One region of the Tardiphaga sp. 862_B3_N4_1 genome, then DNA from elsewhere that is predicted to be linked to it. Evidence: riboswitches for the same ligand, from Rfam matches in the RefSeq annotation. Region 1 holds a riboswitch; each other region holds the start of a gene.
What was found. A riboswitch is a leader RNA that binds a small molecule or an ion and turns the genes downstream of it on or off. The one in region 1 is predicted to bind cobalamin.

Region 1 (4,580 bases):
ACGCTCGACGGTCTGGCGAAGCGCTACAACGTCTCGTCGGCCGCGATCCTGCAGGCCAATGGCTACAAGGGTCCGCGCGCGCTGTCGCCCGGCCAGTCGCTGATCATTCCGCGCCAGGGCGCTGCGGCAACTCCGGCCGTTGCCGCTGCTGCGAGCAAACCTGCCGTCGGCGCATCGACCATGCATTTCGTCAATCGCGGCGATACGCTGATGAGCATCTCGCGCCGGAACAACGTGCCGGTCGCCGAACTCGCGCGCGCCAATGGTCTGGCGCCGACTGCCCAATTGAAGCTTGGCTCCAAGATCACGGTACCCGGCGCGCGTACGGCCAATGCAGCTCCTGCAGCAGCGCCGCTCGCTGCGCCCGTCGCAGCCGTGACGGCCGCTCCGGCTGGCGCGGTCACGTCCGCTGCCGTGGCCCGTGTTGCTTCTGCCGAGCCCGCACAGAAGGCCCGTCTGGCAAGTGCCACGACGACGCCTGAAGAAACCACGCCGGAATCGCCGACTAAAGCCGCTGACGCAACCGGCGCTTTGCCGACGTTCCGTTGGCCGGTGCGCGGCCGCGTGGTCACAGGCTACGGCGCCAAGACCAATGGCAAATCAAATGACGGCATTAATGTCGCCGTGCCGGAAGGCACGCCGATCAAGGCAGCCGAAGATGGCGTCGTTGCCTATTCCGGCAACGAGCTGAAGGGCTACGGCAATCTGGTTCTCGTTCGTCACTCCAACGGTTACGTCACCGCATATGCCCATGCGAGTGAGCTGATGGTGAAACGTGGTGAGACCATCAAGCGCGGTCAGGTGATCGGCAAGTCCGGCCAGTCCGGCGAAGTCACTTCGCCGCAGCTTCACTTCGAGATCCGCAAGGGCTCGTCGCCGGTCGATCCGCTGCAATTCCTCAACGGCGCATAAGCGCAGTCCACGAAGTGTAGTTAGCATTTGAGCAAGCCCGGCCTCGTGCCGGGCTTGATGCGTTTGATCTCGGGGCTACGGCCCACTCCAGCTCCGGAATCTTCAACGCGCTGCCGCGAGTGGGCAGCTTGCGCACGCAAGCTCGGTTGACTGCCGCGCGATGTTGCCCATATGTGAGGATGTCGTGGTTCTTCGGGAAGATTTGCCCGAAGCTAAGAGGGAAGCCGGTGAGGCGTTAAGCCAAGGCCGGAGCTGCCCCCGCAACTGTAAGCGGTGAGCCGCTGTCCATTAAAGTCACTGAGACCCGCAAAGGTTTTGGGAAGGCCGGACAGCAGCATTGACCCGCGAGCCAGGAGACCTGCCTCGACAACATAAACGTCCTCGGGCGGGGTGTCCCGGTGGTGCGGTTGCGATTCCGCGACTGCCGTCGTGGAATCCAGACGTGTCACTTTGGCCTTTTGCCCCCAATCATTGGGGTTAAGCCATGTCTACTGTGTCAAAGTCTACTTCTTCAAAGTCTTCTGCCAAATCTACGTCCTCCCTTCCTGTTGCTACATTGGGAACGCCACGGATCGGTCCGCGGCGTGAGCTCAAGATGGCGCTGGAAAGCTATTGGTCCGGTGCAATCGACGAGAATGCGCTGATCGATGTCGGCGTCGGGCTGCGTGCCGCAAATTGGGCGCGTCAGAAGTCGCTCGGGATCACGGTCATGCCGTCGAACGACTTCTCCTTCTACGATCAGGTGCTCGATACCAGCGTCATGGTAGGCGCCATTCCCAAAGTCTATGGCTGGAAGGGCGGAGACGTTTCCTTCGCGACCTATTTTGCCATGGCGCGTGGATCACAAGGCGCTGGGCATGACGAGGCCTGCACGCACGGCTCTCATGCGCAAGACACGTCGCAAGGCGTACCAGCACAGGAGATGACCAAGTGGTTTGATACCAACTATCATTTCATGGTGCCTGAGCTGGTGCAGGATCAGACCTTCGGTCTCGCATCGCGCAAGCCGATCAAGGAGTACGAAGAGGCGAGATCGCTCGGCTATCAGACGCGGCCTGTGCTGGTCGGCCCTGTGACCTATCTGAAGCTGGCCAAGAGTGCGGATGCGTCATTCGATCCGCTGACGCTGCTCGATCGATTACTGCCTGTTTATGTCGAGGTGCTCGGGGAATTGGCCGACAGAGGCGCAGAATGGGTGCAACTGGATGAGCCATGTCTGGTGCTCGATCTTGACGCGCCGGCCCGGCAGGCGCTGCAGCGGACCTACGCCGCCTTTGCAGAAGCGGTCCCGCAGCTCAGGATCATGCTGAACACTTACTTTGGCGAACTTAGCGACAACCTCGATCTGGCCCTGTCGCTCCCCGTCGCCGGGCTTCATCTCGATCTGGTTCGGGCACCCGATCAGTTCGACGAAGTCGCTGCGAAGGCGCCGAAGGATCTGGTCCTCTCGCTCGGCGTGATCGATGGACGTAATATCTGGCGGTCCGATCTGTCCAGCCTGCTCGATGGTCTGGAGCCCATGGTCGATCTCCTGGGGAGGGATCGCGTTGAGCTCGCGCCGTCCTGTTCGCTGCTACATGTGCCGATCGATCTCAGCCTTGAGACTGATCTCGATCCGGACGTCAAAAGCTGGCTGGCTTTTTCGATCCAGAAGATGGAAGAGCTGGCCGCACTTGGAGCAGCGCTGGCTGGCAGCCGCGCTGATGTCGCTGCAACGCTTGTCGCGTCGGATGCCGCGGCGGCTGCGCGACTGGCATCGTCGAAGATCCACGATCTTGCGGTCGCCAAACGCGTCGCCTCTGTTGACGCGACAATGCGTCGTCGAGGCAGTGACTTTGCCACGCGCGCTGCCGAACAGCATCGACGCTTCAAACTGCCGGCATTCCCGACAACGACCATCGGCTCGTTTCCGCAGACCGCGGAAGTGAGAAACGCACGCGGAGCCCATGTCAGGGGTACACTCAGCGATGCCGCCTACAAGACGTTCCTGCAGAACCAGACGGCGAGGGCGGTTCGCTGGCAGGAGAATATTGGTCTCGACGTGCTGGTGCATGGCGAGTTCGAGCGCAACGACATGGTGCAGTATTTTGGTGAGCAACTTTCCGGCTTCGCCTTCACCAAGCATGGCTGGGTGCAATCCTATGGCTCCCGCTATGTACGGCCTCCTGTCTTGTTTGGAGACGTGTCCCGGCCGCATCCCATGACCGTCGAATGGTGGCACTATTCGCAGTCGCTCACCGACCGGCCGATGAAGGCAATGCTGACAGGGCCTGTCACAATCCTGAACTGGTCGTTCGTGCGCGATGACATTCCCCGCGAGGTGGCGTGCCGGCAGATCGCGCTCGCGATACGCGATGAGGTGGCTGATCTTGAAAAGGCTGGCGCCGGCATGATCCAGATCGACGAAGCGGCACTGCGCGAAGGGCTTCCGCTGCGCAAATCGGAATGGAAGTCCTATCTCGATTGGGCCGTGGAGAGCTTCCACATCTGTTCGTCGGGCGTGCGTGATGACACGCAGATCCATACGCATATGTGCTACTCGGAGTTCAACGACATCATCGATGCGATCGGTGCCATGGACGCCGACGTGATCTCCATCGAAACGTCACGATCGAAGATGGAGCTGCTCGATGCGTTCAGGACTTACAAGTATCCAAACGAGATAGGTCCCGGGGTCTATGACATCCACTCGCCGCGGGTGCCTGAAACGCGCGACATGGTCGATTTGCTCAAGCTTGCACGGCAGCGGCTGGCGGACTCCCAGCTCTGGATCAATCCCGATTGTGGACTGAAAACCCGCAAATGGGAGGAGGTGCGGCCTGCGCTCGTGAATATGGTCGCGGCGGCACGTGAGTTGCGAAGCCTCGCCTAGGCGAGTCGAATGCCGCCCCGTTGTCATGACGGGGCGGCATTTGCCTTTACTTTGTGGCCAGCTTCACGCCGAGACGGCCGGCGAGCTCCTGCACGAACTGCCAAGCCACGCGACCTGAGCGCGAGCCACGGGTGGTCGACCATTCCAATGCGTCTCGCTCCAGCTCGGCGGCGTCGGTCTTGATGCTGTAATGGCTGCAATAGCCGCGCACCATGTCGAGATATTCGTCCTGGCTGCATTTGTGGAAGCCGAGCCAGAGGCCGAAACGATCTGACAGCGACACCTTTTCCTCGACGGCTTCGCCGGGATTGATCGCGGTCGAGCGTTCGTTCTCGATCATCTCGCGCGCCAGAAGATGGCGGCGGTTCGAGGTCGCATAGAGGATGACGTTGTCCGGCCGGCCTTCGATGCCGCCTTCCAATACGGCTTTCAGCGATTTGTAGGACGCATCGTTGCCGTCGAAAGAAAGGTCGTCGCAGAACACGATGAAATAGAAATCCGAGGCACGGATCTGTTCCATCAGCGCCGGCAGGCTCTCGATGTCCTCGCGATGGATCTCGACCAGCTTGAGGCGGCCGGCGACGGACTTGCTGGCATTGACCGAGGCATGCGCGGCCTTGACCAGCGACGACTTGCCCATGCCGCGCGCGCCCCACAGCAGCGCATTATTGGCCGGCAGGCCGTTGGCGAAACGCCGGGTGTTCTCGATCAGGGTGTCGACCTGCTGATTGATGCCCTGCAGCAAGCCAATATCGACCCGGCTGACTTTGGGGACTGGAGCCAGGCGGCCGTCGGG
Region 2 (4,580 bases), on a different contig from region 1:
GGCCTTGTCGGGCAGAATGGATTTCTGACCGCGGCGCTGATCGGCGGCATGCTGGTGCTGCTGCCGATGCGGCCGATCCTGTCGGGAATCTGTCTGGGTCTGCTCAGCTACAAGCCGCAATATGGTTTCCTGTTTCCGCTGATGCTGATCGCGGCGGCACAATGGAAGGCGTTTGTCAGCGCAGGCATCACCACCGTGCTGCTGGCCGCGGTGTCGTGGCTCGCTTTCGGCACCGAGAGCTGGCAGGCATTTATTCACTGGATGCCGATGTTCTCGCAGGCCTTCCTCACCGAAGGCCGAGCGCCATGGGGCAAGATGCAGAGCATCTTTGCACTGGTGCGCTATTTCGACGGCAGCGAGCCGCTGGCCTGGATGTTCCAGTGGATCATGATTGGTGCCGTCGTAGCGGTGCTGGTGCCGTTGTGGCGCAGCAGCGTGCGCTATGAACTGAAAGCCGCTGCGCTGGCAGTCGGCGCCTTGCTCACGACGCCCTACCTTTTCCTGTACGACGTGATGGTGCTTGCGATTGCCATCGGCTTCATCGCCCGTATAGGTCTCGCGGAAGGCTTTCGCCGTCACGAACTGCCGGTGCTCGGTCTCGCTGCTGCGCTGCTGATCGCCTATCCGTTCCTCGGCGCTCCCACAGGCTTTGGCGCAACGCTGCTGGTGGCAGCGTTGATCGCCATGCGCGTGCGCGAGGCTATTCGCTCCACGCCGAGTTCAGGATGATGCTGCAGAAATTCCCGCGCTTGTAGGTGGGGTCGCGGAGGTCGAGCACGTCAGCCTTGACGTTGCCGAAGGTCGTGTCCGGCTTGTGGATCGTTCCCGCAGCGAATGCATCGATGATCCCGTTCTTGAAGTCATGCCCACGCGGATGGCAGGCGCAGACTTCATGGCGCTGATGTGCCGTGAAGGCATCATACTCCAGACCCAATACATCCATCTCGACACCCGCTGTCACAAGCGCAACCACGGGCCGCTTGTGCTTGGGAATGCCCGGTGTCGTGTGAAGCGCGATGGCGTCCCAGACATCGTCGATGTCGCGCTCATCGATCCTGTGGCTGCGCAGAAAGTCTGCGGCAGCATTTGCGCCATCGACTTCGAAGCGCTCCTCCTTGCTCGCATAGGGCGCCTGCAGGCCCATGTCGTGAAACATCGCGCCGACATAAAGTAACTCGGAATCGACTTTGAGACCCTTGCGCTGTCCGGCGAGCGCGCCGAACAGGAAAACCCGATTGGAATGATGATACAGAAGATCGCTTTCGGTGTCGCGCACCAGCTGATCGACCTGGCGGGCGAGGGCGCTGTCGGGGACTGTGATGCCGGCGATGGTCTTGCTCATGGGATGCTCCTTGCACTGTCGCTATGATGCATCCGTTGTCGTCCGGGGGCTGTGTCCTCGCAATCGCGCCGCGCCCTGCAAAGCTGCCATTCGCCCGTGATTTCCTGCCGCAAGACCACTATCTATTCAGAATGACTTGGGCCTGTCCTCGCCGTCGGAATGAAGCATCACCATGAAGACCGTTGCTCTTGCGATCTTTCCGGGCGTCCAGTCGCTGGACGTAGCCGGTCCGCTTGATGTGTTCATGGAGGCCAATGGCTTCGTCGCGCCGGGCGACGGCTACGACATCACACTTGTCGCTGCAGACTGCGCGCCCTGCGTGCATCGAACGGTCTGCGGATATCTGCCGATCTGGCGTTCAGTGATGCGAACAAACCCTGGGATCTGGTTCTGGTGGCCGGCGGGCCTGGGCTGCCGACGGCAGAGGCGGATCCGCAGCTTACAGAGTGGCTGGCCAATGCGGCGCTCCAGGCGAGGCGTTACGGCTCGGTGTGCACCGGGGCATTCGCGCTCGGCCATGCAGGCCTGCTCGACGGCAAGACGGTGACGACGCACTGGCAGAATGCGCCGCTATTGGCGCTGCGTTTCCCCAAAGCGCATGTGGAGTTCGATCGCATCTATAGCCGCGACGGCGCGCTGGTGACGTCGGCCGGCGTCACCGCAGGGATCGATCTCGGTCTCGCACTGGTCCAGGAAGATCATGGCGCGGATGTCGCGCTGGCCGTAGCCAAGCGTCTGGTTGTGGTGGCGCAGCGCCAGGGTGGCCAGTCGCAATTCAGTCCCTATCTGGTACCGCCGGCCGAGCCGCATTCTCCGATCGCGCGGGTCCACGCGCATGTGATGGCCCATCTGCGTGACGCGCACAGCGTGGATGAACTGGCCGAGGTTGCGGGCATGAGTGCGCGCACCTTTGCGCGGGTATTCAAGCAGGAAACAAAGATGACGCCGGCGGATTTTGTCGAAGGCGCCCGGATCGACACGGCGCGTAACCGTCTCGAAGGCAGCGATCTGCCGCTCAAGGTGGTGGCTTATGAATCCGGTTTCACCACCGCCGAACATATGCGTCAGGTTTTCGTGCGACGGCTGGGTCTGACGCCCAGCCAGTATCGGGCCAGCTTTCGAGCGGTTTGATTCTGCTCAGGCGAGTTGCAGCGAAGAAATCGGATCGCTCGCAGGAAAGCTGTCCCTCAGCGCTTCGTTCAGCATCTCGTCGAGGCGGCGCCGGGCGATCTGATCCGTCGTCTCGAACGTCGTGACCGCACCCGCTCGCTCTACGAAACCGTTGAAGTTGATCCTTTCAGTGGTCGTCATCAGGTCGCGCATCGCATCCTCCATCGGTTGATCACGATGTTCTGCGCTTCGCGGTGCTCGGCGGCAACGAATCGCATCGTTCAGAAACCGCCAACGATCCCGCGGTTTCCGCCACGCAAGCGGTTGTCCACTGAACCAACAGCCCTACGGGATTTGTTGCCGTGGATCGCAATGCCCGCTTGACACTTCACCGCGGGTCACACCAAATGTAGATGTCACGGTCCGCCCTGTCGCAAGACTTGGTGGCTAAGAGGGAAGCCGGTAAAGACGCTGTTTTGCGTCATATTCCGGCGCTGCCCCCGCAACTGTAAGCAGTGAGTCTGTTTCGATTGAAGTCACTGATGCGCAAGCATCGGGAAGGCTGAAACAGACATTGACCTGCGAGCCAGGAGACCTGCCGCGACACCAGAACGTCCATGGGCGGGGTGTCCCAGCGGTCGCTTGCAGGCAATGCCGGCGGATCTCCGCCGTGTATTTTGCAGCGTCCTTTCGGCCCCAGCCCCCATTGCTTGATGCATCACACGGGGTCTTGCCGATGCCTACTTCCTCTTCCGCTCTGTCCAACGGCCGCGATGCGGCTCACGCTCCGCTGATTCAGCTGTCCCCGGAAACGCTTGCTGCGCCTGCGCGCGAACCCTCGATGCAGATCATCCGGCGCAACGGCACTGTATCTCCCTTCGACGGTAGCAAGATTTCCGTGGCCATGACCAAAGCCTTTCTGGCCGTCGAGGGCCACACGGCAGCGGCCTCGCGCCGCGTCCATGAGGCGGTGGAACAGCTGACCGGCGAAGTCGTGGCGGCGCTGACTCGCCGCGTCGGCGAAGGCCGCACCTTCCATATCGAGGACGTCCAGGATCAGGTCGAACTGGCGCTGATGCGCAGCGAGCACCACAAGGTGGCCCGCGCTTATGTCCTGTACCGCGAGGAGCGCGCTCGCACCCGCGCCGAGGAACTGGCAGCCAAGCCCGCGCCGGTTTCCACCGCACCGGTGCTGCATGTCACGCTCGCCAACGGCACGCGCGCGCCTCTCGATTCGGCGCGTCTCGCGCTGATCGTCAACGAGGCCTGCGCCGGCCTTGACGGAGTCGATGCCGCCCCGGTGCTCGAGGAAACCCGCCGCAATCTCTATGACGGCATTACGCTGGATGAGCTGGCACTGGCCGGCATCATGGCCGCGCGTACGCTGGTGGAGCAGGAGCCGAACTACACCTTTGTCAGCGCCCGCCTGCTGCTCGACAAGCTGCGCACCGAAGTCCTGTCCATTGTAGGGGGCACGCCGACCCACGCGTCGCAGGCCGACATGACCACGCGCTACGCCGAATATTTCGGCGCCTATATCAAGACCGGCATTGCGGCCGAGCTGCTCGATCCCGAACTCGCGCGCTTCGACCTGAAGCGAATCGCTGCCGCGCTGAAGCCGGAAGGGGACCTTCAGTTCCAGTTCCTGGGATTGCAGACGCTCTATGATCGCTACTTCCTGCATGTGCAGGGCAATCGCATCGAACTGCCCCAGGCCTTCTTCATGCGCGTTGCCATGGGCCTCGCGCTGCGCGAGATCGACCGCGAAGCCCGCGCCATCGAATTCTACAATCTGCTGTCGTCGTTCGACTTCATGGCCTCGACGCCGACGCTGTTCAATTCGGGTACGCAGCGGCCGCAGCTGTCGTCCTGCTTCCTCACGACGGTGGCCGACGATCTCGACGGCATCTTTAAGTCGGTGAAGGACAACGCACTGCTGGCGAAATATTCCGGCGGTCTCGGCAATGACTGGACGCGCGTGCGCGGTCTCGGCGCGCATATCAAGGGTACCAATGGCGAGAGCCAGGGCGTGGTGCCATTCCTCAAGGTCGCAAACGATACGGCCATCGCCGTCAACCAGGGCGGCAAGCGCAAGGGCGCGGTCTGCGCCTATCTCGAGACCTGGCAC
Region 3 (4,580 bases), 1.6 Mb from region 1:
CTGGGCATTCGCATGGAGCGCCATATGGCCAATACGCATGCGGTGCTGGCGGCGCTCACGGCCAACAAGGCGGTCGACTGGGTGCTGCATCCGTCGCTGGAGAACCATCCGGATTACGAACTCGCGAAACGCCTGCTGCCGCGCGGCGCCGGCTCCATCGTCTCGTTTGGTATCAAGGGCGGCCGCAATGCCGGCCGCAAATTCATCGAAGCGCTGAAGCTGACCAGCCATCTCGCCAATGTCGGCGACGCCAAGACACTGGTCATTCATCCCGGCAGCACCACGCATCAGCAGATGGATGCGGAGCAGCTCAAGGCCGCCGGCATCGGCGAGGAGCTGATCCGTCTCTCCATCGGCATCGAAGCCGCCGATGACATCATCGATGACCTCGCGCAGGCGCTGCGCATCTCGCAAAAGGGCTGAGCGATGCAACTCACCGTCAACGGTCACGAGACCTATATCGCGAATGGCGGCCGCGCATTCGATCCTTCCCTGCCCGTAGTCGTGATGATCCACGGCGCCGGCTTCGATCACTCGACATGGGCGCTGCATACGCGCTGGTTTGCGCATCATGGCTTCGCCGTACTAGCGCCGGATCTGCCCGGCCATGGTCGCTCGAAAGGTGAAGCGCTCACGACCATCGCCGATCTCGCAGACTGGACAGCAGCATTGATCGAGGCAGCGGGCACAAAGACTGCGCGGCTGATCGGCCATTCCATGGGCTCGCTGATTGCGCTGGAGACCGCAGCGCGGCATCCCCGTAAAGTCACGCGCCTCGACCTGATGGGCACGGCAGGGACGATGACCGTCGGCCCGGATCTGTTGAAGGATGCCGAAGCCAATCAGCACTCCGCCATCGACATGGTGTCAATCTGGGGGCTCGGCTTTCGCGCCGAACTCGGCGGCAGTCTCGCGCCGGGGTTGTGGATGCATAGCGGCGCGCAGCGCGTGCTGGAAGCCACGAAGCCGGGCGTGCTGTTCGCCGATCTCAACGCCTGCAATACATACCAGAATGCGCTGACTGCTGCGGCCCAGCTCGAAATCCCGGTCACGCTCATCCTCGGCGAGCGGGACATGATGACTCCCGCCAAGGCTGGCAAGACCCTGGCCGCCGCCTTGAAAAACGCCCGCACGGTGATTCTGCCGGGCACTGGCCACATGATGATGGTCGAGCGCCCCGACGACGTGCTCGCCGCGCTACAGCACGAGCAATAGAGTCCCCAACGCGGCGATGGCTGTTGCACCGCGCGGCGCGCTGTGCTTCCTGTCTGTCGTTATCGGTGCCTCCGCAAGGAGGTGAAACGGGAATGCGGTGCGGGGAAATATCCCCTATGCCGCGGCTGCCCCCGCAACTGTAAGCGGCCATTCCAGGTCCACAAAGCCACTGAATTTGCATCGCAGATTCGGGAAGGCGGACCGGGAGACCACCGCGAGCCAGGAGACCGGCCGGTAACGAGTTTCACACTCGTTCGACGGTGGGTCGACGGAAGGGGTTATATGACTATCCGGAATTTGGCCGCAGGCACTGCGGCCGTTGTTGTTCTGTCCTGCTCTCACAGTGCTGCGCAGTCCAGTGCCGAGCAGCTCTCCGAAATCGTAGTGACGGCGGACAGAGCACCCGAACAGCTCAATCGCACTGGCAGTTCGATTAGCGTGGTGTCAGGCGAAACCATTGCGACCAGCAATCCCGGCTCGCTGGTCGATGCGCTGCGCACCGTGCCTGGCCTCGATATCAGCGAAAATGGCGGCCCCGGCGGCACCGCGAATGTGCGCCTGCGCGGCGGCAATACCGGCCAGACCCTGGTGATGATCGACGGCATCCGCGTCAACGATCCCACGGCTGCATCGGGCGACTTCGAATTCGCCATGTTCACGCCCTCCGCCATCGAGCGCATCGAGGTCCTGAAGGGGCCACAGAGCGCGCTCTATGGCTCAGACGCCATGAGCGGCGTGGTCAACATCATCACCAAGAAGGGCTCCGGTCCTGCGCAGGTCAATGTCCGCACGGAAGCCGGCAGCTATGGCACCGTCATGACGCAGGGATCGCTGACCGGATCCAACGGTCCGTGGTCCTATGCCTTCACCGGCGGCGGTCAGCACAGCAACGGTTTCTCGCGTTACGGTTATCGTATCCCTGCCCTCGAAGCACGTTTTCCGAATCTCGAAAACGACAGCTTCGATCGCGTCGGCGGCTCGGCGCGCATCGGCTACGATGCAGGCGAAGGCATCCGGCTTGAGTCAGGCATCGTCCATTCGTTCACGCGCTCGGCCTATGATGCAGCAACGGGAACGCTTCCGGATACGCCGTCAGCGGCGACGCGTCTGCTGCAAACCGTCTATGGACGCGTCGGCATCGATTCATTCGGTGGCATTCTGACTCACAATGTCACCGTGTCGAATACGCACACCGAGCGGATGTTTGACGACGTCAGCTATCGCACCAACAGGTTGCCGGCAAACACCACCGAGAAAATCTCCGATTATGTCGGCAACAGTCTCGGCGCCGAATATCAGGCGACCCTGAAGCTCGGCGCATTCGGCTCCCTCGTCTATGGTGCCAAGACACAGACCGAGACCGCGCAGACCTACAGCACGAATATCTCGCCTGTTGCCGGCCCATTGACGCCGCTGCTAGCCAAACAGCAGGACACCAACTCGATCTTCGCTTTGTGGTCTGTGCCGATCGGTGAACGGCTCAACGTCACGCTCGGCGGCCGGGTCGATGACGTCGTCGACGTTGCCCGCTTCGAGACCTGGCGCGCTACGGCTGCCTACAACATTACAGAAACCGGCACCAAATTCCGCGCCAGCGCTGGCACCGGCGCAAAAGCGCCGACGCTGTTTCAGCTTTACGACACGACCTACGGCAGCAGAAACCTGACGCCGGAAACCAATTTCGGCTATGACGCGGGTATCGACCAGAGCCTCTTCAACGGCCGCGTCGTGCTGTCGGTCACAGGCTTTTCCACCGATTACAGCAATCTGATCAACTTTGTCTCCGATGCGTCCCGCCCGCTCGGCTATTACGTCAACGTCGCCCGCGCCGAGACCAGCGGTCTCGAAGTCGGCGGCAATGTCGATGTCATTCCGGGCTGGGTGAAATTCAACGTAGCCTACACTTACCTTCACGCACAGGATCTCGGCACCGACACCGTGCTGGCACGTCGTCCCAAGAACTTCGCCCGCTTCGCACTCACGATCACGCCCACCGACAAGTGGATGATCGAGCCGCGTGTCACCACGGTGTCGAAGCGCTTCAGCAGTGCCAATCAGGTCGGTCAGGTGGATGCCTATACCCGCGTCGACCTCTATACCGAGTACAAGATCGATGCGAACTGGAAGGTCTTCGCCCGCGGCGAGAACATCCTGAATGAGCATTATCAGGAAGTGCTGAACTTCGGCACCACGGGGCCTGCGGCTTACGCAGGCTTCAACGCCACATGGTGAGCATAGCGCCAGCAGCACGGCGCCGGACGATCGCGACCATCGCGCTCGTCGGCCTCGTCACGCTGCTGGCACTGGGCTCGCTCGGCACGGGACCTGTCAAACTCTCGCCGCTGACGGTGCTCGATGCACTGTTCGGCGGCGGCAGCGACGTGCATCAGATCATCGTGCGTGAAATCCGCCTGCCCCGCGCGATTCTCGCACTTGCCATCGGCGCGATCCTCGGCCTGTCCGGTGCCGCGCTGCAGGGCTTGCTGCGCAATCCCCTCGCCTCGCCGTCGCTGTTCGGCGCGCCGCAATCCGCGGCCTTCGGTGCGGTGCTGATGATCTCGCTCGGCTGGGCCGATGTTCGCTCATGGGCGCTGCCTGTTGCCGGCATCACGATGGCGTTCCTGTCGGTCTTCGTGCTCCTCGGCATCGCCGGTCGCAATGCGGGCCTGTTGCTGTTGATCCTCGCGGGGCTTGCGATCTCAAGTCTCGCAGGTGCTGCGACGGCGCTGGTGATGAACCTGTCGCCCAATCCCTTCGCCGCACTCGAAATTGCATTCTGGCTGCTCGGTTCACTGGAAGACCGCAGCTTCCGTCACGTCACGCTGGCGCTGCCGTTCATTGTCGCCGGCGCAATCATTTTGATGAGCCAGCGCTCGGCCTTTCGTGCATTGAGCCTTGGCGAAGAGACCGCACAGAGCCTCGGTGTCCATGTGAGCCGCCTGCGCCTGCTGGTGATTCTTGGCGTCGCGCTCGGCGTTGGCGGCGCTGTCGCTGTCACCGGCACGATCGGCTTCATCGGCCTTATCGCGCCGCATCTGATGCGCCCGATCATCGGCCATGATCCCGCGCGCCTGCTGATTCCGAGCGCGCTGACCGGCTCCGCGCTGTTGCTGGCTGCCGATATCGCCGTGCGCCTGATCCCATCGACCACCGACATCAAGGTCGGCGTGCTGACCTCGATCATCGGCGTGCCGTTCTTCCTCTATCTCATCATGCGCGAGCGTCGCGCCCTGGGTGGAGGCGTCGCATGAGCGATCAGGCGCTGCTGACCGCGAGCCATCTGAGCGTCACGCTCTCCGGGCGCGAGGTGCTGCACGATGTCTCGCTCTCGCTACACCGACGGCATCTCGTCGCTCTGGTCGGTC

Region 2: it holds a riboswitch for cobalamin, as region 1 does, so the genes downstream of both, AB8B02_RS30540 (ribonucleoside-diphosphate reductase subunit alpha) here and metE (5-methyltetrahydropteroyltriglutamate--homocysteine S-methyltransferase) in region 1, are expected to answer to the same signal.
Region 3: it holds a riboswitch for cobalamin, as region 1 does, so the genes downstream of both, AB8B02_RS17235 (TonB-dependent receptor plug domain-containing protein) here and metE (5-methyltetrahydropteroyltriglutamate--homocysteine S-methyltransferase) in region 1, are expected to answer to the same signal.

The regions. Positions count from the first base shown of each region.
Region 1 is NZ_JBPWQB010000001.1:2,063,982-2,068,561, forward strand. It holds gene AB8B02_RS09640 (peptidoglycan DD-metalloendopeptidase family protein) at 1-912, shown strand, start outside; cobalamin riboswitch at 1,081-1,292, shown strand; gene metE (5-methyltetrahydropteroyltriglutamate--homocysteine S-methyltransferase) at 1,397-3,784, shown strand; gene AB8B02_RS09650 (ATP-binding protein) at 3,831-4,580, opposite strand, start outside.
Region 2 is NZ_JBPWQB010000002.1:2,794,776-2,799,355, forward strand. It holds gene AB8B02_RS30520 (glycosyltransferase family 87 protein) at 1-729, shown strand, start outside; gene AB8B02_RS30525 (HD domain-containing protein) at 701-1,342, opposite strand; gene AB8B02_RS30530 (GlxA family transcriptional regulator) at 1,694-2,473, shown strand; gene AB8B02_RS30535 (hypothetical protein) at 2,480-2,665, opposite strand; cobalamin riboswitch at 2,855-3,069, shown strand; gene AB8B02_RS30540 (ribonucleoside-diphosphate reductase subunit alpha) at 3,189-4,580, shown strand, end outside.
Region 3 is NZ_JBPWQB010000001.1:3,615,776-3,620,355, forward strand. It holds gene AB8B02_RS17225 (O-acetylhomoserine aminocarboxypropyltransferase) at 1-423, shown strand, start outside; gene AB8B02_RS17230 (alpha/beta fold hydrolase) at 427-1,215, shown strand; cobalamin riboswitch at 1,262-1,465, shown strand; gene AB8B02_RS17235 (TonB-dependent receptor plug domain-containing protein) at 1,498-3,447, shown strand; gene AB8B02_RS17240 (FecCD family ABC transporter permease) at 3,441-4,466, shown strand; gene AB8B02_RS17245 (ABC transporter ATP-binding protein) at 4,463-4,580, shown strand, end outside.